3 regions of the Aeromonas sp. FDAARGOS 1416 genome follow, and region 3 is predicted to be linked to each of the others. Evidence: predicted binding sites of a transcription regulator. Region 3 holds the regulator's gene; each other region holds the start of a gene.
What was found. The regulator LexA, encoded in region 3, represses DNA repair genes until DNA is damaged. The targets are predictions, from matches to a motif close to ANCTGTNTNNNNANACAGNT.

Region 1 (7,749 bases), 2.1 Mb from region 3:
CACAGCACCATCAGATAGAAGCGGTTCATCAAAGAGGAGGCGCGCTCCAGCTTGTCGAGTTTCCAGCGCACCAGACTCTCGATCACATGCATGTCGATGAGCTGGTAACGCAAGGTGTGATAGGCAATCACCTGCTGGCTCATCTCCTTGCTCAGACGGATCAGGGTAGCGATCTCCGGCAAGTTGCCATAACGGGATTGCAACTGCTGTTGCAGCTGGTCCAGCGTAGTCTGTTCACGTTTGTCCCAACTGCGCTGCAGATAGTTGCTCAGTTGCGCCAGCTCCTCCAGGTCGCGATGAAGCGCACTGTCTGACGGGCTTATCCCCCGCACCTTTTTAATCTGGGCCTGCAGGGGCGCATTGAGGTACTCGATAGCCATCTCAATGGCATGAAGCCTGGCCAGCGCCATCAGATAGGTGTCCATGTCATCAAGCAGAGCCTGGGAAAGGTCGTCTTGCACCAGCTCGGGATCGCTTCTGACTTCCCGTACAAAACCGTCAAGGGTGATGGATAACTGGTTCAGTCGCTGCTGGACATTGCTGTCATTGGCCTGCTCCCGCCCAAGCAGATAGAGGGTATCGGCGTTGATCCTGTTCAGCACCACCTCGGCCGCTTCGTTCAGGTTGTGGGCCTGCTGCTGCTGACTGAGCGACTGCCAGCAATAGCCCGAAAAGGCAAGCAGCAGGGCAACAATCAGCCCTGGCACAGCACGGTTTTTCCGTGATCCTTTATTCATCCCGTCTCGACTCTCATCTGGTGGTCGCTGAATTATCCGGTCAGGCAATGAACCCTGGGGGAATTATCCACTCCCGCTGGGCACTGTGTTACCGTTATTGCTCTGATATTTCGCTATTGTTTCGCGATTGCTTCATTCTGGCTTTTCATCATATCCCCGGCCAGAGCTGATTTAGAAGGAACCAATTATGTCATTTATCACTACTTATTGTAGCCACTGCTTTACCAGGAACCGCCTGCCCGTTACCCATATCGATACATCTGCCAAATGCGGGCGCTGCAAAGCCCTCCTGTTCAGCCAGACCCCTTGCCTCGGGAATGCGGATAACTTCGATACCCTGATCAACTCAGATATCCCGGTCGTGGTCGATTTCTGGGCCAGCTGGTGCGGCCCCTGCCAGCAGTTTGCTCCGGTATTTCATGAGGTTGCCCATGAACTCGAACCACGGATGCGCTTTGCCAAAGTCGATACCGAGCAACAGAGCACCATTGCCGCCCGTTACGCCATTCGCAGCATCCCCACCCTGATGGTCTTCCAACAGGGCAAACTGGTGAACCAGATAAATGGCTCCTTGCCCAAGAGCATGTTCAAGCAATGGCTGGAACAGTTCATGGATGTTTGATTTATATTTCGCACATGTTTTATTTATGTGTTCATTTCCTCATTTTTATCAATGAGTATGTGAGTAGAGGCTGATTTTCAACATGTGAGTCTGTTTCAAACAAGTGAATGGATGTAATCTCGGCAACACAAAAACAACCATAAATTAACCGAGAGAACATTATGCACACATCAGCTGTACCCTCTGCTCCATCTCGCTGGCTGGACATCAAATCAGGGATCGTCATCCTGGATGTCTTGCTACTTTGCGCCATGCTCGCCTGGCTCCCGTTTGACCCCATGGTCAACAAGGGGCTGGGCATTCTGGTCTTTATCGCCATCCTCTGGCTGACCGAAGCACTGCACGTCACCATCACCGCGCTGCTGGTGCCCTTGCTGGCTACCGTGCTCGGGGTGTTTGACATGAGCAAATCCCTCACCGATTTTGCCAACCCGATCCTGTTCCTCTTTTTTGGCGGTTTCGCCCTCGCGGCAGCCCTCTCAAAACAGGGACTGGATACCCTGATGGCAGGCAAGGTGATGCACCTGGCCAATGGTCATCTGGGTTGGGGCGTCATCCTGCTCTTTACCATCACAGCCGCCATGTCGATGTGGATCAGCAACACCGCTACCACCGCCATGATGCTGCCACTGGCGATCGGTATGCTGGCACGCCTCGATAGCAAAAAAGAGCGCGCCACCTTCGTCTTCGTATTGCTGGGGATCGCCTACAGCGCCAGTATCGGCGGCATCGGCACCCTGGTGGGTAGCCCACCCAACGCCATCGCAGCCGCCCAGATGGGGATTGGCTTCACTGACTGGATGAAATTCGGTGTTCCAGTTGTGCTGATCCTGATGCCCTGCGGCATTGCCCTGCTCTATCTGGTGACCCGCCCGCGTCTCAGCCACCGCGTCGAGATCCAGGATGTCACCATCAACTGGACCCGCGAGCGTAAAGTGACGCTGGCAATCTTCCTGACCACCGTTGTGCTCTGGATCGGATCACAACCCATCTCCAACGCCTTTGGCGGTATTCCGCAACTCGACACCCTGATTGCCATGGGCGCCATCGTGGCCATCGTGGTCAGCCGTGTCGCCAGCTGGGATGACGTCAACCAGAACACCGACTGGGGCGTGCTGATGCTGTTTGGCGGCGGTCTGACCCTGAGCGCCATTCTCAAGGCCACTGGTACCAGCGCATTCCTGGCCAGCCATCTGTCGGCCGTACTCTCCAACGCCAACATTTTTGTCGTGTTGCTTATGCTGGCCGCCTTCGTGGTGTTCCTGACCGAGCTGGTCTCCAACACCGCCACCGCCGCACTGTTGGTTCCCCTGTTTGCCGGTGTCGCCGAGGCGCTGGGTGTATCACCTGTGGTGATGTCGGTGTTGATCGCTATCGGTGCCTCCTGTGCCTTTATGCTGCCAGTCGCCACGCCGCCCAATGCCATCGTCTTTGCCAGTGGCCACATCCGCCAAAGGGAGATGATGAAAGCCGGTATGGCTCTGAACGTTGTCTTTACCGTGTTGCTCGCCCTGCTGGCCTACTTTGTTGGCGATATCCTTTGATCCAGCTTCCCCCAATAAACAAAAACCCCCGCATTGCGGGGGTTTTCTCATTTATGAATCCGATTAGCTGATGTTGCAGGCCTTCAGATCCCAGATCCGATCCACATAGTCCTGAATGGAGCGGTCGGAGTTGAACTTGCCCATGGTGGCCGAGTTGATGATGGCCTTCTTCGCCCACAGTGCCGGATCCCGATACCAGGTATCGATCAGCTTGTGTGCATCCGAGTAGGACTGGAAGTCCGCCAGGGTCAGGTAAGGGTCTCCCCCTTCCAGCAAGGAGCGCTTGATGGAAGCCAGTTCACCCGGACGACCAGGCGTGAAGTAGTCGGTATCAAACCAGTCCAGCACGGCTTTGAGCTCGGAGTTGGCATAGTAGAAGTCGTACGGGTTGTAACCGCGCGCCTTCAGCGACTTCACTTCGTCCACGTTCAGACCGAAGATGGCACAGTTTTCGGCACCCGCCTCTTCAGCGATCTCGATGTTGGCTCCATCCAGCGTCCCGATGGTGATTGCACCGTTGAGTGCCATCTTCATGTTGCCGGTACCGGATGCTTCATAACCTGCAGTAGAGATCTGCTCGGAGACATCTGCCGCCGGAATCAGCTTCTCGGCCAGACTCACGCGGTAGTTCGGCATGAACACCACTTTCAGCTTGCCCTGGATACGAGCATCGTTGTTGACCCGATCCGCCAGCTTGTTGATGGCATAGATGATGTCTTTGGCGAGCTTGTAACCGGGCGCCGCTTTGGAGCCGAAGATAAACACGCGCGGATGCATGTCATAGTCCGGGTTGGCCAGCAGACGACGATAGAGTGCCATGATGTGAATGAGGTTCAGCTGCTGGCGCTTGTACTCGTGCAGACGCTTGATCTGAACGTCAAAGATCGCCTCGGCACTGACATCGATACCGGTTTCGTCCTTGATGACCTTGACCAGCTTCTCTTTGTTGTGACGCTTGATGGTCATGAACTGCTGCTGGAACGCCTTGTCGTCTGCAAACTTCACCACGCCACGCAGTTTGTCCAGTTGCAGCGGCCACTCCTTGCCCACCACTTCGTTGTAGAGACCCGCCAGCTCCGGGTTGCACGCCAGCAGCCAGCGACGCGGGGTCACCCCGTTGGTCACGTTGCACATTTTTTCCGGCCACAGCTCGGCATACTCGGGGAAGAGATCTTCCTTCACCAGCTTGGAGTGGATCTCGGCCACACCGTTCACTTTGGACGAACCGATCACGCACAGGTTGCCCATGCGAACCTTGCGCACATCTCCCTCTTCGATGATGGAGAGCTTGGCTTTGATAGCATCGTTGCCCGGCCACTTGGGCTCCACCAACTCGTTCAGGAAGCGGGCGTTGATCTCGTAAATCACCTCCAGATGGCGAGGCAGTACTTTCTCGAACAGGCTGACCGACCACTTCTCCAGCGCTTCCGGCAGCAGAGTGTGGTTGGTATAAGAGAAGACCTGATAGCTGATCTCCCAGGCGGCCGCCCAGTCCAGCCCCTCTTCATCCACCAGCACTCGCATCAGTTCGGGAATGGCGATAGTGGGGTGAGTATCGTTGAGCTGGATAGCGATCTGGGCCGCGAAATTGCTGAAGTCGCTCTCATGTACCCGCTTGTAGCGGCGCATGATGTCCTTGATGGAGCAGGCGCAGAAAAAGTACTGCTGGATCAGGCGAAGCTCTTTACCGGCATCGGTCTCATCGTTCGGATAGAGCACCTTGGAGATGGTTTCGGCCTGTGCTTTCTCTGCCTGGGAGTCGATGTAACCACCGGCGTTGAACACGTCCCAGTCAAAAAACTCGGAGGCTCGGGATTCCCACAGACGCAGGATGTTGACGGTACTCCCGCCAAAACCGACTACCGGGATATCCCAAGGCACCCCTTTGATCTTGCGACCCGCGTGCCAAACCTTCTTCAGGCCGCCATTGTCACCAAACACGGTCTCGACATAGCCATAGAGGGGGACTTCCTGTACCGACTCCGGACGGCAAATCTCCCAAGGGTTGCCATATTCACGCCAGGAGTCCGGACGCTCGATCTGGCGGCCATCCTGGATTTCCTGACGGAACAGACCGTGTTCGTAGTGGATACCGTAACCAACCGCCGGATAGTTCAGAGTGGCCAGCGAGTCGATAAAGCAGGCAGCCAGACGACCCAGGCCGCCGTTGCCAAGTGCCATGTCAGGCTCTTGTTCGCACAGGTCGGTCAGTTCCAGACCGAGTTCGCCCAGCGCCTCTTCGCAAGTCTTGTAGAGGGAGAGGTTGTGCAGGTTGTTGGAAGTCAATCGTCCCATCAGGAATTCAGCAGAGAGATAGTGAATCGCACGAGTATCTTTCTTGAAATGAGTCTGCTGAGTGCGGGTCAGGCGCTCGTACACCTGTTCATTGACGGCCGCCGCAGTGGCTTTCCACCACGCTTCGGGAGAGGCTTTCTGTTCGCTTGTTCCCAAGGTAGAACGCAGGTGACGCACGATACTCGCCTTGAGCTGATCTTTATCCAGTTGGAGATCCTGGTCTGTCTTCTTCTTGGTAGCCATAAACCATATTCCTTCGTTACAAATAAAATTGTTATCCCGCTTGCGGGACCGGCGCTGTTGTTATCTCAAAATATGTACCGGCGTGAGAATACTAACTAAAGCGGCAGAATTAAAAGTTAACGCAAGTCACACTTTAACCGATAAAAACAGCCTGAAAAGCTTGAAAACCCTTTCCTTTAATTGATCGCATAAAAACAAGCATTCCCTTTATTATCATAAACTTAATGAAACAATAAAAATATTCTGGCATGAATAGGTTTTCAGAGATTGCCAAGCCTTGAAAATCCCTGAAAATAGGCAGCAAGACGGCACATTGAAACCGGTTTCAATGTGCCTGAAAAATTACCGTATAAATATGAAGCAATCATTGCACCCTTAAAGATGTGCCTTGAACTGATTACTCAATGGATCGTAATGGTACCCAATCTGATCCAGACGTCCTGCCAACTGCTCTTCACTCATATCGTAATAGGCCAGCAGCTCCTCCAACCCGTCACACTCAAGCCTTAGCTTCTCATTGATGATGCCCAGCAAGATGTTGGCATCAAGATGTTGCAAGGTACTGATATCCATGGCGGCACCTCCTGTAAATGACCTGTATAACCATGGGCGGTTACGCAAGGTTTGTCCATAGTACGAAAAACACCCAACCAGCTTTATATTAAATAGTGTTTAAAAACATAACCTTACTAACGACACATGCCAACACCATCACATTTTTCAGCAAAAACACCTTGTCACTGCCACAGGATATAACTACTGTATGCACATACAGCTTGGATATTCATACAGGAACCCCATATATGAACCAGCCCCTGCACTCACTGCCCTTTGCGATGAATCGTGTCATGAGCAAGCCCTGGCCCACCAGAACCGCCTGCAAAGCGGAGTTGGCTCATTATGGTGTGACTATCCAGTCTGATGATCAGTTTCTGAGCGAGCTGACAAAGCTTGGGGAGGCTCATACCGGCTGGATCTTGCTGATCGCCCCGCCGGGACGCCCCACAGTCAGCCGTCTGGAAGAGCGAGGTATCGATCCCAAGAGAGTGCTGGTGGTACATAGCCCCAAAATCAAGAACTGGCAGCAAACCCTGGAGCGCAGTCTGGGCAATGGTCACTGCGCCGCCGTATTTACCTGGCTGCCTGAGCAGATCGAGCTGGATCACGTCAAGCTGCAGCGACTGGGACAGCAATCTGGCGTACTCACCCGCTTCTTTGGCGCGAAACGGACTAACCTCGGCACACCTCTGCTGGCGTATGCAGAGCAAGATATCTATCTAAATCACTAAGTTAAAATTTGGCCATTCTTGGGCATGGCTGCAACGACAAAGCCATTGCCATCATTACTCAGTAAAATCCCAGCAAAATGAAAAGCGCCTGCATTGCTGCAGGCGCTTTTCATTGGCGGCCATTGGGCCCACTTACGCTTTCACGCAAGATTACTCTTCGGGACAGGGTGCCAACACCACCCGGCGGCGACCCATCACCACCGGACGCACCAGCAGCTGTGCCAGCAAGACACCCAGCAGGGTCAGCCCACCCCCGATCAGGTGATAGCTGGTCAGCCGCTCCCCCAGCAGGGTGATGGCAAGGCCAGCCGTCATCACCGGCAGCAGGTTCATAAAGATGGCGGTACGGTTGGCGCCGAGCAGGGCGATGCCCTGCATCCAGAGCCAGGGCGAGAGCGCCGAAGTGGGGATACCGGCATAGAGGATCAGCCACAGGGCCCGCCCATCAGGCCACTGGCCATCCACCAGCAAAAAGAAGGGGGTCAGGATCACCACACTGCAGATCACCTGACCGTAGAGCAGCGACCAGTTGTCGAGCCCCAGATCCCACTTCTTGAGCAGCACGCTGTAAAGGGCATAAGTACCGGCCGAGATCAGCATATAGACAGAGCCGATATGAATGCCTTGGGTAAACAGCCGGGTCGGATTCCCCTGCCCCAGCAAGATAGACAAGCCAAGGATGGAAAGCAGCGCCCCCAGTACAGCGCCCCAGGTGGGCCGCTCGCGCAGCAGCCAGATGCTGAACAACACGGTCAACAGCGGCGTCAGTCCCATCATCAGTCCCATCTCGGTCGCCCCTAGCGTTTGCGCCGCGTAGTACCCAAAAGTCTGGTTGAGCACCATGCCCAGCAAGGCCAGCATGGCGATCTGCCAAAAACCGGCACGAATGCGGGCACGCGCACGCCATACCCGACGGGCCAGAAACGGGCTTAATACCAACGCAGCCACCACCCAGCGCGACCAGGCCAAGGCTGCAGGAGACAAAACACCAACCGCCAGTTTACTGACAATGCCATTGC
Region 2 (7,749 bases), 820 kb from region 3:
TGAACAGACTCACCAGACCAGCCAGAATGCCGAACGGGTTAAGCAGACCAAAGAAGTTGCCGTGATAGGTCAACATCATGAACTGGTTAAACTCGAACGGAACGCCTTGCAGCAGGTTGCCAAAGGCCACACCAAAGACGATGGGCGGTACGGCGCTGCCGGCGAACAAGGCCCAGTCCCAGTTGCTGCGCCATTTGGCATCAGCACGCAGGGAGCGGTACTTGAAACCGACCGGACGCAGGAACAGCGCCATCAAGGTCAGGATCATGGCGATGTAGAAGCCGGAGAAGGTCGCGGCATACACCATCGGCCAGGCAGCGAACAAGGCGCCGCCGGCAGTGACCAGCCAAACCTGGTTACCTTCCCAGTGCGGCCCCATGGTGTTGAGCATCACGCGGCGCTCGACATCTTTCTTGCCGACGAACGGGAGCAGTGCGCCTACCCCCATGTCGAAGCCGTCAGTGATGGCAAAACCGATCAGCAGTACGCCGACCAGAGCCCACCAGATGACACGCAGAGTTTCGTAATCAAACATGGTCGCTCTCCTTATGCCTTGAGCTGTTCAAAGTGATACTTGCCAGTCTTCAGGCTGCTGGGGCCAAGACGGGCATACTTGAACATCAGGTACATCTCGATAACCAGAAGTACGGTATAGAACAGGCAGATACCGATCAGAGAGAACCAGATCTCGGCTGCAGGCAAGTTGGATGCAGAGAGGGAAGTCGGCAACACCTCTGCAATGGTCCACGGTTGGCGACCATACTCAGCGACAAACCAGCCAGCTTCGATGGCGATCCACGGCAGCGGGATACCCCACAGCAGACCCTTGAGCAGCCACTTGCGCTTGCCGATCTGGTGACGGGCACTGTCATAGAAGGCCATACCAATCAGCACCAGCATCAGCATGCCGACGGCAACCATGATGCGGAAGGCGAAGAACAGCGGCAGAACCTGCGGGATGGAGTCATCCACGGCGGCCTTGATCTGCTCGTCGGTAGCATCGGTCACGTTGCTGGTGTAGCGCTTGAGCAACAGACCGTAGCCCAGATCCTGCTTCACTTCGTCGAAGCGAGCGCGGGTCTCGTCAGACTTGTCACCGGATTGCAGCTTGGTCAGCAGGTCGTAAGCGGTCATACCGTTGCGGACGCGCAGTTCGTGCTCGCTCTTCAGATCCTTCAGACCGGTTACCTGACCATCCAGAGAACGGGTCGCGATAATGCCCAGCGCATAGGGGATCTTGATGGCGTAGTCGGTGCGCATCTCTTCCTGATTCGGAATACCGAACAGGGTAAAGGCGGCCGGAGCAGGTTCAGTCTCCCACTCAGCTTCGATAGCGGCCAGTTTCACCTTCTGCACTTCACCGGTCTCGTAACCGGATTCGTCACCGAGGATCAGCACGGACACGATGGAAGCCATACCGAATGCAGCGGCAATGGCGAAGGAGCGACGGGCAAACGCCACATCACGATTCTTCAGCAGGTAGTAGGAGGAGATACCCAGCACAAACATGGCGCCACAGGTATAACCAGCCGCCACAGTGTGGACGAACTTGACCTGAGCAACCGGGTTGAGCACCACGTCAGCGAAGCTCATCATCTCCATCCGCATGGATTCGAAGTTGAACTCGGCACCGACCGGGTTCTGCATCCAGCCGTTGGCGACCAGGATCCAGAGGGCGGAGAGGTTGGTCCCCAGCGCCATCAACCAGGTGGCAGCCAGATGCTGATGCTTGCTCAGACGATCCCAACCAAAGAAGAACATACCGACGAAGGTGGACTCCAGGAAGAAGGCCATCAGCCCTTCGATAGCCAGCGGGGCCCCGAAGATATCGCCGACATAATGGGAGTAGTAAGCCCAGTTCGTCCCGAACTGGAACTCCATGGCCAGACCTGTGGTGACCCCCAAGGCAAAGTTGATACCAAACAACTTACCCCAGAATTTGGTCATGTCCCGGTAGATGGTGTTGTTGGTCATCACATAGACGGATTCCATGATCGCCAGGAGAAAGGCCATTCCCAGCGTCAGGGGTACAAACAAAAAGTGATAAAGGGCCGTCGCAGCGAACTGGAACCGCGATAGGTCTACCACATGCTCAGCAATCATGATGTTTCCTCACCGATTATTGGCACGGCTATTTTAAGTTTTAAGCACAAAGCTTCCGTTGGAGGTTAGCGAATGAGCCTTATTGGGACGTGTCACAACAAAACGCGTTCAGTAACCACTGGCATTAACAACAAGGCAATACGAGAACACAAATAAAGCTAATGTTTAACAATTCCAAAACAATCAGCCTAAATTTATTCTCGCCCATGATGACCGGGTTTTTATATCACCTTTATTTGATTGAAATCAATGTAAAAGGACCCGCCATACATGGCTTTGAAAGGCATTTTTAATCTATTTCACGATTATTGACGCGAGCCAGATCACAAAACACGATAAAGCGTAAAACATTGATTTAAATCAATTTAAGAATTTAACATCCCGCCGCTCGGTTTAATTTGAAAAGCGTGAATGACGCGCCTTTTTCCATGTTATCCGAGTCAGGCAATCTGATTCGAAAACTCAATTTAAAATTGCAAAGAATGCATACTCATGCGAACCAATTTCATCAATAAAGACATTAGATAAACTAATTTGAAGAGTGCAATTTTTCTTGTTTGCCGGGGTCGATTCGAACTCCTACAATGCGCCTCGCAGTGAGGGCATACCCTTGGATACAGGCCGGTTAATCCGGGTTCACGGTACGTATTCGACGATCAATTTGAACCTGTCTATTGGAATCGAAGATGAAAAAGTTTGTTGCTAAAACCATCCGTTACTACAAGCTTTCCTTTGTTCAGCTCTATCAACTGAACCGACTCTGAGAGCTCGCGACGGCTCACCTGTTTATTTTCCGGTCTGTGTCCAGACGCACTCACTGTCTGTGAACATCCATCCTGAATTGTCTTTGCCCACCGCATCCGCCGTGGGCTTTTTTTTGCCCGGATAACAAAAAACCGCCTTTGACGGCGGTTTCATGTTCAAATGACTGTTTTTACTTCTCATCTGGTCGCTGAAGACCGAAATGAGCGTAGGCTCGTGTGGTCGCAATCCGTCCTCTGGGTGTACGTTGCAGATACCCTTGCTGGATCAGATAAGGCTCCAGCACATCTTCGATAGTATCTTTCTCTTCCCCGATCGCGGCGGCCAGATTATCGAGACCCACCGGGCCCCCCATAAACTTGTCTATCACAGCCAACAATAACTTGCGGTCCATGAAGTCAAAACCTTCGTTATCGACATCCAGCATGTCCATGGCGCGAGCAGCAATGGGGCCGTCGATCCGGCCATCGGATTTCACCTGGGCAAAGTCGCGCACCCGCCTTAACAAACGGTTAGCAATCCGCGGCGTGCCGCGAGAGCGACGGGCGACCTCAATGGCACCATCTTCCGTCATGTCTAGCCCCAGACAACGGGCACTGCGGGAGACGATATCGGTCAGGTCCTTGACGTTGTAGAACTCCAGCCGCTGGACGATACCGAAGCGATCCCGCAGCGGGCTGGTGAGTGAACCAGCCCGGGTGGTGGCGCCAATCAGGGTGAAGGGAGGCAGATCCAGCTTGATGGAGCGAGCCGCGGGTCCCTCCCCGATCATAATGTCGAGCTGGTAATCCTCCATCGCCGGATAGAGCACCTCCTCCACCACCGGGCTGAGGCGATGGATCTCGTCGATGAACAGCACATCGTTCGGTTCGAGGTTGGTGAGCAGCGCCGCCAGATCCCCCGCTTTCTCCAGCACCGGGCCGGAGGTGGTCTTGATATTGACCCCCATCTCGTTGGCGACGATGTTGGCGAGGGTGGTCTTGCCCAGACCCGGTGGACCGAAGATCAGCAGGTGATCGAGCGCTTCTCCCCGCTGACGGGCCGCTTCGATAAAGATCTCCATCTGTTCGCAGACGGTATCCTGACCGGTGTAGTCAGCCAGCTTCTTGGGGCGGATCGCCCGGTCAATAATGTCATCCTCACGGGCGGCACTGGCCGAGATGAGGCGGTCTGCTTCAATCATCAACTACCTCACACCAGGCTACGCAGGGATTCACGGATGATATCTTCCACCGACATCCCCTCTTTGGCGATCTTGCTGACAATCTGGCTCGCCTGCTGCGGCTTGTAACCTAGGGCCACCAGCGCACTGGCCGCCTCCTCGGTCACATCCGGTGCCCGCAATTCGGGCTCACTGGCTGGCAGGGTGACCATGGCCGGGGAGAAGAGGTCGTGACTGACCCACCCCTTGAGGCGATCCTTCATCTCCACCACCAGCCGCTCGGCGGTCTTCTTGCCGACTCCCGGCAGTTTGACCAAAGAGCTTATCTCTTCGCGTTCGACACTCAGCACAAACTGGGTAGCTGTCATGCCGGAGAGAATAGCCAGCGCCAGCTTGGGGCCGACTCCGTTGGTCTTGATCAGCTCGCGGAACAGCGCCCGCTCCTGTTTGTGGTTGAAACCATAGAGCAGCTGGGCATCTTCCCGCACCACGAAGTGAGTATGGATGGTCGCTTCCTTGCCGATCTCCGGCAAATCATAGAAGCAGCTCATCGGCATCTGCACCTCATAGCCAACCCCGCCCACTTCCAGCAGGACCTCGGGGGGCTGCTTTTCAATGACAATGCCTCTCAAGCGACCAATCACGGCTCTCTCCTCACCAATACAACTATTCGTAAATTGGCTCATAGCATAAAGAATAACTGGATAAGTATCCAGCATAGGGCAGCAACACCCTTGTGGTCAGAGAGGCTTTTTATCCAATTTTCCACCATGCTTGATCGGGTGCAGCCAGTGCACGGGATGTTTCAGCGCCGCACCGGCCCCCGAGCGGGGGATAAACCACTACACTAAACCCGTTCGGAACCGAAACTGGTGCCAATGTCGATACCAAGGAAGGCCATCACATGAAAATTGTTACCACCTCCAATCTGGGTCTTGCCATATTGCTCGGCTGTACGCTGGGCATGGGGGTCGTTGGCTGGTATGGCAGCCAGCGGCTAGCCAATCTGCTCTCCTATGTCCTGGGCGCCGCCTGGCAGACCGCCGACGGTGCCATGGAGGGCTCCATAGAGCTGGGCAACCAACAGCTACAGATTCAGAAGATGCAAAACGGCACCCCGCTCAATCGCGCCGAACTCGATGCAGCCAAGGCGGCGACCGATGACGCACTGGCCCGGGTCAGCCAAGGGCAGCTCATTGATGGTGCAGCCCTTGCCACCATGGAACAGCACAAGCAGGACTATCAACAGCAACAAGAGAAGCTGCTGGCGCTCTATCACGCCTATACCGAGGTGGATCAGACCCTGCATCACAACGCCGACCTGATGGCCCGCCTCTCGACCCAGCTGGAGGTGATTGGCGATGGCGCGGTCGAGGCGCTGACCCAATCCCCCGACCAGACCATCAGCTGGAACAGCGGCCTCTCCACTCGCTGGGAAGCGGCCGATGGGGGGATGGAGTCCAACATAGGCTTTTTGCGCCAGCTCTATGCGCTGGAAAAGATGCGCAGACAAGGAGTCACAGAGGCGATCAAGGCCGAGTTAAAAGAGGCGACCGATTTCTACCACGAAGCGGTCGACAGCATGCTCGGCACCGGGCTGTTCGAGATCGAGGGAACCGGCGAATTTGCCGGCAAGACACTGTCGGCAGAGTACCGCGCCCTGTTGGCCCGGCATCAGCAACTGATGGGACAGTGGGTCGATGCGCTCGGCAGCTATCAGACCCAGCAGTCCGTCTATGAGGTCAGTGCCGATGAGCTACGACAACAGCTGGTTGCCATCGAGGAGAGCGGCGATGCTACCGTCGAGGATCAGGTGGCCCAGCTCAACGGCATCATCAGCCAGACCCGAACCCTGCTGCTGGGTGGCCTGCTGCTGAGCCTGATCATGGTCACCCTCTGCGGCTTCTGGCTGACCCGCAAGCTGGTAACCCCGCTGCTGCAAGTGGACAAGCGGATGCAGGATATTGCCGCTGGCGAGGGAGACCTCAACGCCCGCATCAACCTGCAACGTGATGATGAGATAGGCTCGCTGGCCAACAGCGTGGATCGTTTCATCGAGAAACTGCAGAAGATGATCAGCTCCACCATGGACAACAACCAGCACATCAGCGAGCACGTTCACACCTCGGTCAACCGGGTGGAGGCAATCAGCCAAAGCAGCCGCCAGACCGCCGAACATGCGCTGGCCCTGCACCACGACAGTGAACAGATGGTGCAAGTCGCCACCGGTATCTCGGACAACTGCAGCATGGCGGCCCACAATGCCAACGAGGTGCGCCAGCTGACCACCGAGAGCAGCCAGTATGTCGCCTCCGCCAGCGCGGGCATGCAACGGGTGGTACAGGAGGTGAGCGAGTGTGCCATCGCCATCAACTCCCTCAAGGAGCAGGCGGGTCAGATTGGCCAGATCATCTCCACCATCAGTGGCATCTCGGAGCAGACCAACCTGCTTGCCCTCAATGCGGCCATCGAAGCGGCCCGCGCGGGGGAGATGGGGCGTGGCTTTGCGGTGGTTGCGGACGAGGTGCGCACCCTGGCCAATCGCACCGCGACATCAAGCGCCGAGATCAGCCAGGTGATCAGCAGCATCCAGCAGCAGACCGAGACCGCCTATCTGATGATGCAACGCAACCTCAAAACGGTGGAGTCCGGCATGCAGGACTCCGAGAATACCAAGCAGATCCTGTTCAAGGTGGAAGGCGCCATCGACCAGCTGGCCGACATGGTGCAGCAGGTCGCCGTAGCCACAGGTCAACTGTCACACACCCTGAGCCACTCCTCTGACAAGGTCTCCGGCATCAGTCTGCAAGCCAGAACCGGCGAACAGGAGGCACAGGAGTGTCTGCAACTCGCCTCCTCGCTCCATCAGGCCAGCCTGCTGCAGCAGCGCCTGCTCTCCCAGTTCAGAGTCTGAGCCCCTCCAATAGCAAAGATGCCACTCATGTGAGTGGCATCTTTTTGTTACCGGCCGCTCATTCCTGCCGCCTTAACTTCCTCAACGTCCTATGGCCAGTTGAACAGCCAAGCTCAACATGATGATGCCTACCAGCAGATCGATCCCCTGCTGCACCCGGCCGCGGGCCAACCAGGGCGCCAGCGCTGCGGCCCCCAGCGCCAGCGAGTAGAACCACACCAACGAGGCCAGCATGGCCCCCGCAGCAAAGGCCGGACGCAGGGACTCGCTCACCTGACTGCCAAGGGAGCCGAGCAGCATCAAAGTATCGAGATAGACGTGAGGATTGAGCAGCGTAACTCCCAGCGTCATCGCCAGCACGCTTTTGGCCCCCATCTGCTGAGCTGAATCGGCAAGCCCCTCCCCTTTACCACGCCAGGCACTGAGCAGGGAACGGCCACCAAACCAGCCGAGAAACAGCACGCCTCCCCAGGTGAGCAGCGCCATGCCGAGGGGGCTGGCGGCCAGCAGATTGGCTCCGCCAAATACGCCGATAGCAATCAGGGTGAGATCGCAGAAACTGCAGAGCGTGGCCGTCAGCAGATGGTGATTGCGATGGATGCCCCGACTCAGCACAAAGGCATTCTGGGCGCCGATGGGGATGATCATGGCCAGACCAATGGTGAAGCCCTGTAGTGTTGTTGCGAGCATTATGGAGAGTACCGTTCGAAATGGTGAATGAGCGGCACTATAGCGATGGAGGTTCCTTCTTAGAAATTCATTGATTTACTGATTGATTCATTTTGCTAATCACCTGGAGTCACCAAAA
Region 3 (7,749 bases):
GAGCATGGTGGCCATCTGCACCCTGGGCACCTGACCCGGCGCCACCTGCGGGCGGAACACCGCCTGCAGCTTGCCCTTGGGATTGATGAGCACGATGGAGGCGGAGTGATCGATCAGGTAATCCTTCTCCCCCTGATTGGCGATGGAGTAGATCAACCCCAGATTGCGCACGAACGGGAACAGCTTGTCGTGGGGGGCGGTAGCCGCCTTGAACTCGGGATTGAAGAAGGCGGTATAGGTCTTGAGGCGTGGAATATCGTCACGCTGGGGATCCGCCGAGATAAACACCACCTGACTGTCGGGCGCCATCTTCTTCAGCTGGTCATAGACGGAACGCATATCTGCCAGGGTGGTGGGGCAGATATCGGGGCAGAAGGTGTAGCCGACGAACAGGAAGGTCCAGTGCCCCTTCAGGTTGGCAGGAGTAAACGGCTGGTTGTCCGCATCGGTAAAGGCGAAATCATTGATGTCCCGCCCCGCCGGATAATAATCGGCCTGTTCCGGCTGCTCTGGCTGCGTGGCGTAGAACACCAAGATCAGGCAGGCTGTCAGCAGCAGAAAGAGCAGGGGATAGCGGAGCTTCATCATAACAAGAGACCCTTTCAGTTCGAGGCAGATGGCCAGCAGTGACCGGACAAGAGGGGGGCATTGTACCCCAGCGAGCCGCCAAGGTGGTTCAACCTTGTGCAACGCCCTGTCAGGAGTCGACCATTTGGCATAATTAATCGCCAGTTGCGGCCATAAAAAAACCGGCCCCCTCGGGTGCCGGTTATGGATGGATTTGTTTGTCTCTTCTGCTCAGGGGCGAGCGTTACGCCCCTGCTGCAACATCTTGCCGATGGCCCGCACGCCGATGGGAATCACGGGGGCCAGCCAGCCCTCTTCCCCCTGGCGATCGCCATGGCCACGCTTGAACAGCAGCACCAGACGCACCACCTTCTCTTTCGGGCATCCCAGCCAGAGCGTCCAGTGCGAACCACGATGGTGCAGCCAGAGACCGTAAAACCAGGTCATCCGGCTACCTTTGACGAAACGGGTGATTGACGATTCCGCTGGCGCAGCCCCAGCCTCTGAATCCCATGGCGATCTTGATGCCATACCAGTCCTCCTTGACCGACAGGTCATGTTGCTTCGTCGGCCTGAACTGGGAACAGGCCCGTCACGACTATCTGCAACCATTACGAGTGGTCCCCTTTGCCTGACAAGGCTCGGGATCTCCCCACTCCCCCTTCATATCCCGTGAAGGTGTACTGCCCGATTCTCGTTGTTACCGGCCCTCCCGTCCTGCGCATTGCGATGGCCAGAGGGAGGTGCCAAGCCCTGTCTCGGCGACAGGGCACTGATCTGAGCATATATCTGAAATGGATGATTGGTAGCCGGTCGCGCAGGACAAAAATGCCGCCGCCGATGATCTGTTTGATATGACAAGGAAAGTGTGCCAGAAACAGCACGGCCTCCCGAAGGAGGCCGTGTGGCAAACGCAGTTGGCGGGGATGACTACATCCAGTCGGCGTTGCGGATCACCCCGACCGCCAGTCCTTCGATGGTGAGCTGCTGGCAGGAGAGATCCACCTCGATGGGGGAGAGCTCTTCATTCTCCGGCAGCAGCCATACCTGACTGCCCTTGCGCTGGAAGCGCTTGACGGTAACATCCTCATCGAGACGGGCGACCACCACCTGACCGTTGCGCACCTCCTGGGTCTTGTGCACCGCCAGCAGATCGCCATCCAGAATGCCGATGTTCTTCATGCTCATCCCCTGCACCCGCAGCAGAAAATCTGCGCGCGGGTGGAACAGGGCGGGATCCACCTGATAGTGGCTCTCGATATGCTCCTGAGCCAGGATAGGTTCACCGGCAGCCACCTTGCCGATGAGCGGCAGGCCGCTCTCTTCCAGCACCTCTTCCTCTTCGAGCAACAGGCGAATGCCGCGGGACGTGCCCGGCATGATCTCGATGACCCCTTTTTTGGCCAGGGCCTTCAGATGTTCTTCGGCCGCATTGGCCGACTTGAAACCAAGCTTCTGGGCAATCTCGGCACGAGTCGGCGGCATACCGGTCTCGCTCATGTTCACCTTGATCAGCTCCAGCACTTCGGCCTGGCGGGGGGTAAGGGGTTTCATAGAATTGGCACCTGTCTTTTTATACAGCACACTGGCAGTATATACAGTGCAGTGGCCAAGGCAAGGCGCAGCTGACATTTGTCGCAACCAACCCCTCATTTACTGCTGTTTTGATCCTGCGCAGCCGACTCATCGTACCTCTCGGCGACAAGGGACTGTCGATTTGCTATGCTCACGCCGCATTTTTTTGGAGAGCAGACGCACATGTCCCTAGGACAGAAGATTTCCAGAGCCATCTTGCAATGGCCGGTCAGCGGCTTGGTCAATCACAAGAGCCTGCCGGAAAATCCCATCACAGAACTCAATCTGGATCCGGCCAGACCCATCGTCTATGCCCTGAAAACCAGTTCGATCACCGACCTGATGACCCTGCAGCAGTGCTGCGAGGATCTCGGTCTGCCCGGTCCCTTCACGCCGCTGGAACTGAACGGCCAGCTGCTGCCGCGCTATGTCTGTCTGGATCGTCCGCCTCCCCTGTTTGGCAAACGCAGCAAACCGCTCCCCTTCCTGCAGGAGTTCCACCAGCTGCTGGATCTGCACAAGCAGGATCCCGCACTGGATATCCAGGTGGTGCCCGTCACCCTGTTCTGGGGCCGTGCTCCGGGTCGGGAAGGGGAAGAAGCCTCAGGCCTCAACATCATCAGCAGCCTGGCGCCGAACCGGCTGAAGAAGGCGCTCATCGTGATCCTCAAGGGTCGCGAGAATCTGGTGCGCTTCTCGCCGCCGCTCTCCCTGCGCTACATGGCCGACAAGCACGGCACCGACGAGGCCATCGCCCACAAGCTGGCACGAGTGGCACGTACCCACTTCAGCCGCCAGCAGCTGGCCGCCACCGGCCCGAAACTGCCGAACCGCAACCTGCTGTTCAAGCAGTTGCTCGACTCCGCGGTGATCCAGCAGGCGATTGAAGAGGAGGCCCAGCGCGAAGGGATCAGCCTCGAGAAGGCGCAAAAGCGCGCCCATGGCTACATGGACGAGATCGCCTCCAACTTCTCCTACCGGCTGATCCGCCTGGGCGAGAGCTTCCTCGGCTGGCTGTGGAACAAGCTCTACCGCGGTTTGTCGGTCAATGGCGCCGAGAAGGTACGCCAGCTGGCGCAGGAGGGGCACGAGATCGTCTACGTTCCCTGCCACCGCAGCCACATGGACTACCTGCTGCTCTCCTACGTCATCTACCACCAGGGGATGGTGCCGCCCCATATCGCGGCAGGCATCAACCTCAACTTCTGGCCGGCGGGCCCGATTTTCCGCCACGGCGGCGCCTTCTTCATTCGCCGCACCTTCAAGGGCAACCCGCTCTACAGCACGGTATTCCGGGAATACCTCAACCTGCTGTTTGCCAAGGGTTACTCGGTAGAGTTCTTCACCGAAGGCGGTCGCTCCCGTACCGGCCGTCTGCTGCCGCCCAAGACCGGCATGCTGGCGATGACCCTGCAGGCGATGATGCGCGGGCTGGACAGGCCGGTCACTCTGGTGCCTGTCTATCTGGGCTACGAGCACGTGATGGAGGTGAACACCTACCACAACGAGCTCAAGGGTAGCCGCAAGGAGAAAGAGAGCTTCCTGCAGGTGCTCGGCATCCTGCGCAAGCTGCGCAACTACGGCCGTGGTTTCGTCAACTTCGGCGAACCGCTGACCCTCAACAGCTACCTGAGCGAACACATCCCCGACTGGAAAAAGCACATCGGGGAAGAGGAGCGTCCGGAGTGGATGGCGGGCACTGTCAACAATCTGGCCGAACTGCTGATGACCCGCATCAACGGCGCTGCCGCGGTCAACGGCCTGACCCTGAGCGCGCTGGCGCTGCTGGCCGCCGAGCGCCACGCCCTGACCCGCGATGAATTGCAGGCCCAGCTCAACACCTATCTGGATCTGCTCAAGGCGGTGCCTTACAGCCCGCAGAGCACCATTCCGGATGAGGATGCCAAGACCCTGCTGGATCAGGCGATGGAGCTCAACAAGTTCGAGGTCAGCGAGGACAAGCTGGGGCAGATCATCAGTCTCGACCGCTATCAGGCGATCCTGCTGACCTACTACCGCAACAACATCCTCCACCTGTTTGCCATGCCCTCTCTGGTGGCGGCACTGATCGAACGGTGCGAGGGGATCTCCCGCAGCGAGATCATGGCTCGTTGCATCGACATCTATCCGCTGCTCAAGACCGAGCTGTTCCTGCGTTATGAAGAGGATGAGCTGCCAGCGCTGGTCGACAGCCTGCTCGACGCACTGCAAACCCAGCAGCTGATCGAGACCCGCGATGACGGCTACTGGGTCAATCCGGCCAACCAGATGCGCCTGCTGCTGCTGGCGGAGAGCATTCAGGAGACCCTGCAACGCTACGCCATCGTGCTGACCCGGGTGCTGGCACAGCCTCATATCGAGGCGGAGCAGCTGGAGGCGGACGGCCTGATGATGGCAGAGCGCCTCGGCACCCTGCACGGCATCAACGCCCCCGAGTTCTTCGACCAGAAGCTGTTCAGCACCCTGATCCACACGCTGCGCAAAGAGGGTTACCTCTCCCCCGAGTGCAAGCCGGATCTCGGCCGCTTCCAGGCGCTGGCCGACAACATAGTGCCGCTGCTGAGCAACAAGATCCGCCGCACCATTCAGGCAGGCAATCAGCTCTGATCTGCAACGCAAACAAAGAAGGCCGCATGATGCGGCCTTCTTTTTTTATCGGAGTCTGCGCGGGAACATGTCACGCCAGCAGGTAGTCGAGCACCAGACCGGCAAACACCAGCGCTCCCACATAGTTGTTGTTGAGAAACGCCTGGAAGCAGGCTTCTCGCTGCCGCTCGCGAATGAGCCGCTGCTGATAGACAAACAGCACCGCCGCCCCCAGCAATCCCCAGTAATACCAGCCCCCCAGCGTCATCAGTTGCCCGACCGCCAGCAACAGCAGCAGCGTCGAGAGTTGCAGTGCGCCGATGATCCGCTTGTCGTAACGGCCAAACAGGATGGCGCTGGATTTGAGGCCGATCTTGAGGTCGTCATCCCGATCCACCATGGCGTACTGGGTGTCGTAAGCCACGGTCCAGAGCAGGTTGGCGAAGAAGAGCAGCCAGGCCACCAGCGGCAGGGCATCCGCCTGCGCCGCATAGGCCATCGGGATCGACCAGGAGAAGGCCATCCCGAGCACCAGCTGGGGATTGGAGATAAAGCGCTTCATGAAGGGGTAGCTCACTGCCAGCAGCAGGGCGACAAACGACAGACCGATGGTGAGCGGATTCATGGTCAGCACCAGACCAAACGAAATAAGCGCCAGCACGAAGAAGAGCGCCAGCACCTCCCACGGCTTGACTCTGCCCGTGGGCAAGGGGCGACCAGCGGTGCGTTTGACATGACCGTCGAAGTTGCGATCCGCATAATCGTTGATCACGCACCCTGCCGAGCGCATCAGAAAGACGCCGACCACAAACACGGTCAGCACCCAGAGATTGGGCAGGCCACCAGCGGCCAGCCAGAGCGCCCACAGGGTTGGCCACAGCAGCAGCAGAGTACCTATGGGTTTGTCGACGCGGGCCAACTGCATATAGGCAAGTCCCCGCTCCTTGGTTAACAGATTCACTCCAGCTCCTTGTCACAGACGAGAGAGGGCAGAAACAGCTCGTGCACCAGCAGTGGCCACTGCCCCAGAAACAGACGGGAACGACGCCCCCAGACAGTGGCGGCCGGACAACGGGGATTGGCGGCAATATCGAAACGGGCCAGTTGCAGGTGATCGCGGCGGGCAGGCTCATGGCCAAATACCCGCTCACCCAGCGGCTGCTCGCCAAGCTCGGCAATGCCGCTCCCTTGCAGTGCGTCATCGGCAAACAGGGTCCAGCCCAGCACGGCGGGCCCACGATCCCCGTGCAGGATCACCTCGCGGCAGGTACCGGCCGGCGAGGCCGAATCCACCAGCCACTGCTCATCGGCAGTAAGGGCGACCGGGTGATTGCCCAGCCACTCCACCGAAAAGTGGCGATTGTGCTGACGCAGCCGCCGAGTCATGGAGCCGGGCTCCAGCAGCCAGGGGCGCAAGCTGGCGGGCAATTCGCAACATTCGGGGGCCAGCCACCCGCTTAAGGGCGTGAGGGGAACAGTCAACTCGGACTTCACAGCTTCACCATCCAGAGATTTCCGTGTTCAGGTTAAAATCCGGTTTATTATCCGTAAATCAATAGCGAAATGTAAGAACATCCGTGCTTGACGACCCCGATGGCAACATCAAAAATGGGTTATCTCTTGCTGATGAGCCATCTATATGAAGATATTCAAAATTCTGCTGGTGTTGTTACTGAGCTGTGGCGCCCTGCAGCAGCAAGCTCTGGCTGAAGATGAGCCGCCCGCCGAGGGCGCAGAGGGGGCTGCCAAGCCTGGTTTCTCCTACCATGCACTCGATCCCGACATCATCACCAACTACCTGAGTGATAGCAAAACCCTCGGTTATATCCGGGTCACAGTAGAGCTGATGGCGGAAAACGAAGCCGACCTCAAGCTGCTGGAGCAGCATGACCCGCTGATCCGCGATGCCATCATCCGCCTGATTGGCAGCAAAAATGCCGATCAAGTGAAGTCCCTGACCAACCGAGAAGAGCTGCGCAAGGAGTGCGAGACAACCGTCAACGAACTGCTGGTGAAAGAGACCGGCAAGAAAGCGGTGCGCGAGCTTATCTTCACCAAGTTCCTCTACCAGTAATCCCTCCCGAAACAATCGCTTATTGGCATATCGGCCAATAAGCGAGCTTTGCCGGTTTATTCGAAATGAAAATCGATTACAATACGGCCGTCAAGTCGTAGAGGTAGTCGTTATGGGCAGCAAAACCCTGTGTGAATGGCGCCGTCACGAGATCCCCACCGATCTCAAGGCGTTGCGCAAGATAGTCCGCAAACCCAAGTTTGTCTGCAGCAAGTGTGCCCGCAGTGCCAATGACAAGGGTTACCTCTGCCAGCCGCTGCGTTTGAAAGAGGAGTAACGCCCCTCCCTGTCACGGTGTTATTGATCGGTCCACCCCTGACGCCCCTGTTCGAACAATCTGCGCGCCTGGATATCATTCGGGCAAACGCCGCGATACTCCTCGCCGGAACGGCCAGCCAGATAGAGATGCTCGGGGCGGCAATACCATGCCAATCCCTTCTGATGTCCCTGCTTCCACAGTTCGGCATCTACCTTCTTGCCACACTGGCTCTGATGGAACTCGATCCGCTCGGTGGTGAAGCCCAGCTTGCCATCCGCCTCCCCCACCTCACTCCACACCTTCTCGCAGGGATCATCGTTGGAGACACAGCCACCCAGCAGGGCAGCCAACAATATGATGGTGAGTCGCATAGTCATCCTTGAGCGTCATTTGGGCAGTTCATTCTACCCAGCAGCCCGCCCCTGACCAAGGACGAACGCTCAGCCATGTGAGCGCGGCAAAAAAAATCAGGCGGGCCCAAAGCCCGCCTGTTCGTTCAATGCCGTGGTTCACTGGTCATCGAAAGTGTCATCATCTTGCCAGCTTTCATCTTCCCACTGATCCAGCTCTTCTTCCCAGGAATCCGGCTCCCAATCATCATCAGAGGAGTCGTAATCCGGCTTGTGTCCACCCATCTTCACTCTCCTTGGATAGTTCACCCGCACTCCAATTTTATCCGGAATTGTCG

Region 1: the regulator LexA is predicted to act here: its motif matches at 6,199-6,218, upstream of I6L46_RS07770 (DUF4250 domain-containing protein).
Region 2: the regulator LexA is predicted to act here: its motif matches at 4,726-4,745, upstream of ruvA (Holliday junction branch migration protein RuvA).

What each region holds. Positions count from the first base shown of each region.
Region 1 covers NZ_CP077301.1:1,752,147-1,759,895, forward strand. Annotated here, with positions in the region: gene I6L46_RS07750 (response regulator) at 1-737, opposite strand, end outside; gene trxC (thioredoxin TrxC) at 925-1,359, shown strand; gene I6L46_RS07760 (DASS family sodium-coupled anion symporter) at 1,521-2,903, shown strand; gene I6L46_RS07765 (glycogen/starch/alpha-glucan phosphorylase) at 2,967-5,441, opposite strand; gene I6L46_RS07770 (DUF4250 domain-containing protein) at 5,817-6,014, opposite strand; gene I6L46_RS07775 (cell division inhibitor) at 6,245-6,730, shown strand; gene I6L46_RS07780 (DMT family transporter) at 6,881-7,749, opposite strand, start outside.
Region 2 covers NZ_CP077301.1:3,050,400-3,058,148, forward strand. Annotated here, with positions in the region: gene cydB (cytochrome d ubiquinol oxidase subunit II) at 1-535, opposite strand, end outside; gene I6L46_RS13655 (cytochrome ubiquinol oxidase subunit I) at 547-2,103, opposite strand; gene ruvB (Holliday junction branch migration DNA helicase RuvB) at 3,038-4,048, opposite strand; gene ruvA (Holliday junction branch migration protein RuvA) at 4,057-4,671, opposite strand; gene I6L46_RS13670 (methyl-accepting chemotaxis protein) at 4,932-6,941, shown strand; gene lysE (L-lysine exporter) at 7,023-7,631, opposite strand.
Region 3 covers NZ_CP077301.1:3,872,598-3,880,346, reverse strand. Annotated here, with positions in the region: gene I6L46_RS17635 (SCO family protein) at 1-588, opposite strand, end outside; gene I6L46_RS17630 (hypothetical protein) at 799-1,014, opposite strand; gene lexA (transcriptional repressor LexA) at 1,498-2,121, opposite strand; gene plsB (glycerol-3-phosphate 1-O-acyltransferase PlsB) at 2,326-4,749, shown strand; gene ubiA (4-hydroxybenzoate octaprenyltransferase) at 4,820-5,689, opposite strand; gene I6L46_RS17610 (chorismate lyase) at 5,686-6,222, opposite strand; gene I6L46_RS17605 (flagellar basal body-associated protein FliL) at 6,368-6,802, shown strand; gene I6L46_RS17600 (hypothetical protein) at 6,915-7,079, shown strand; gene I6L46_RS17595 (DUF2799 domain-containing protein) at 7,100-7,432, opposite strand; gene I6L46_RS20790 (hypothetical protein) at 7,571-7,696, opposite strand.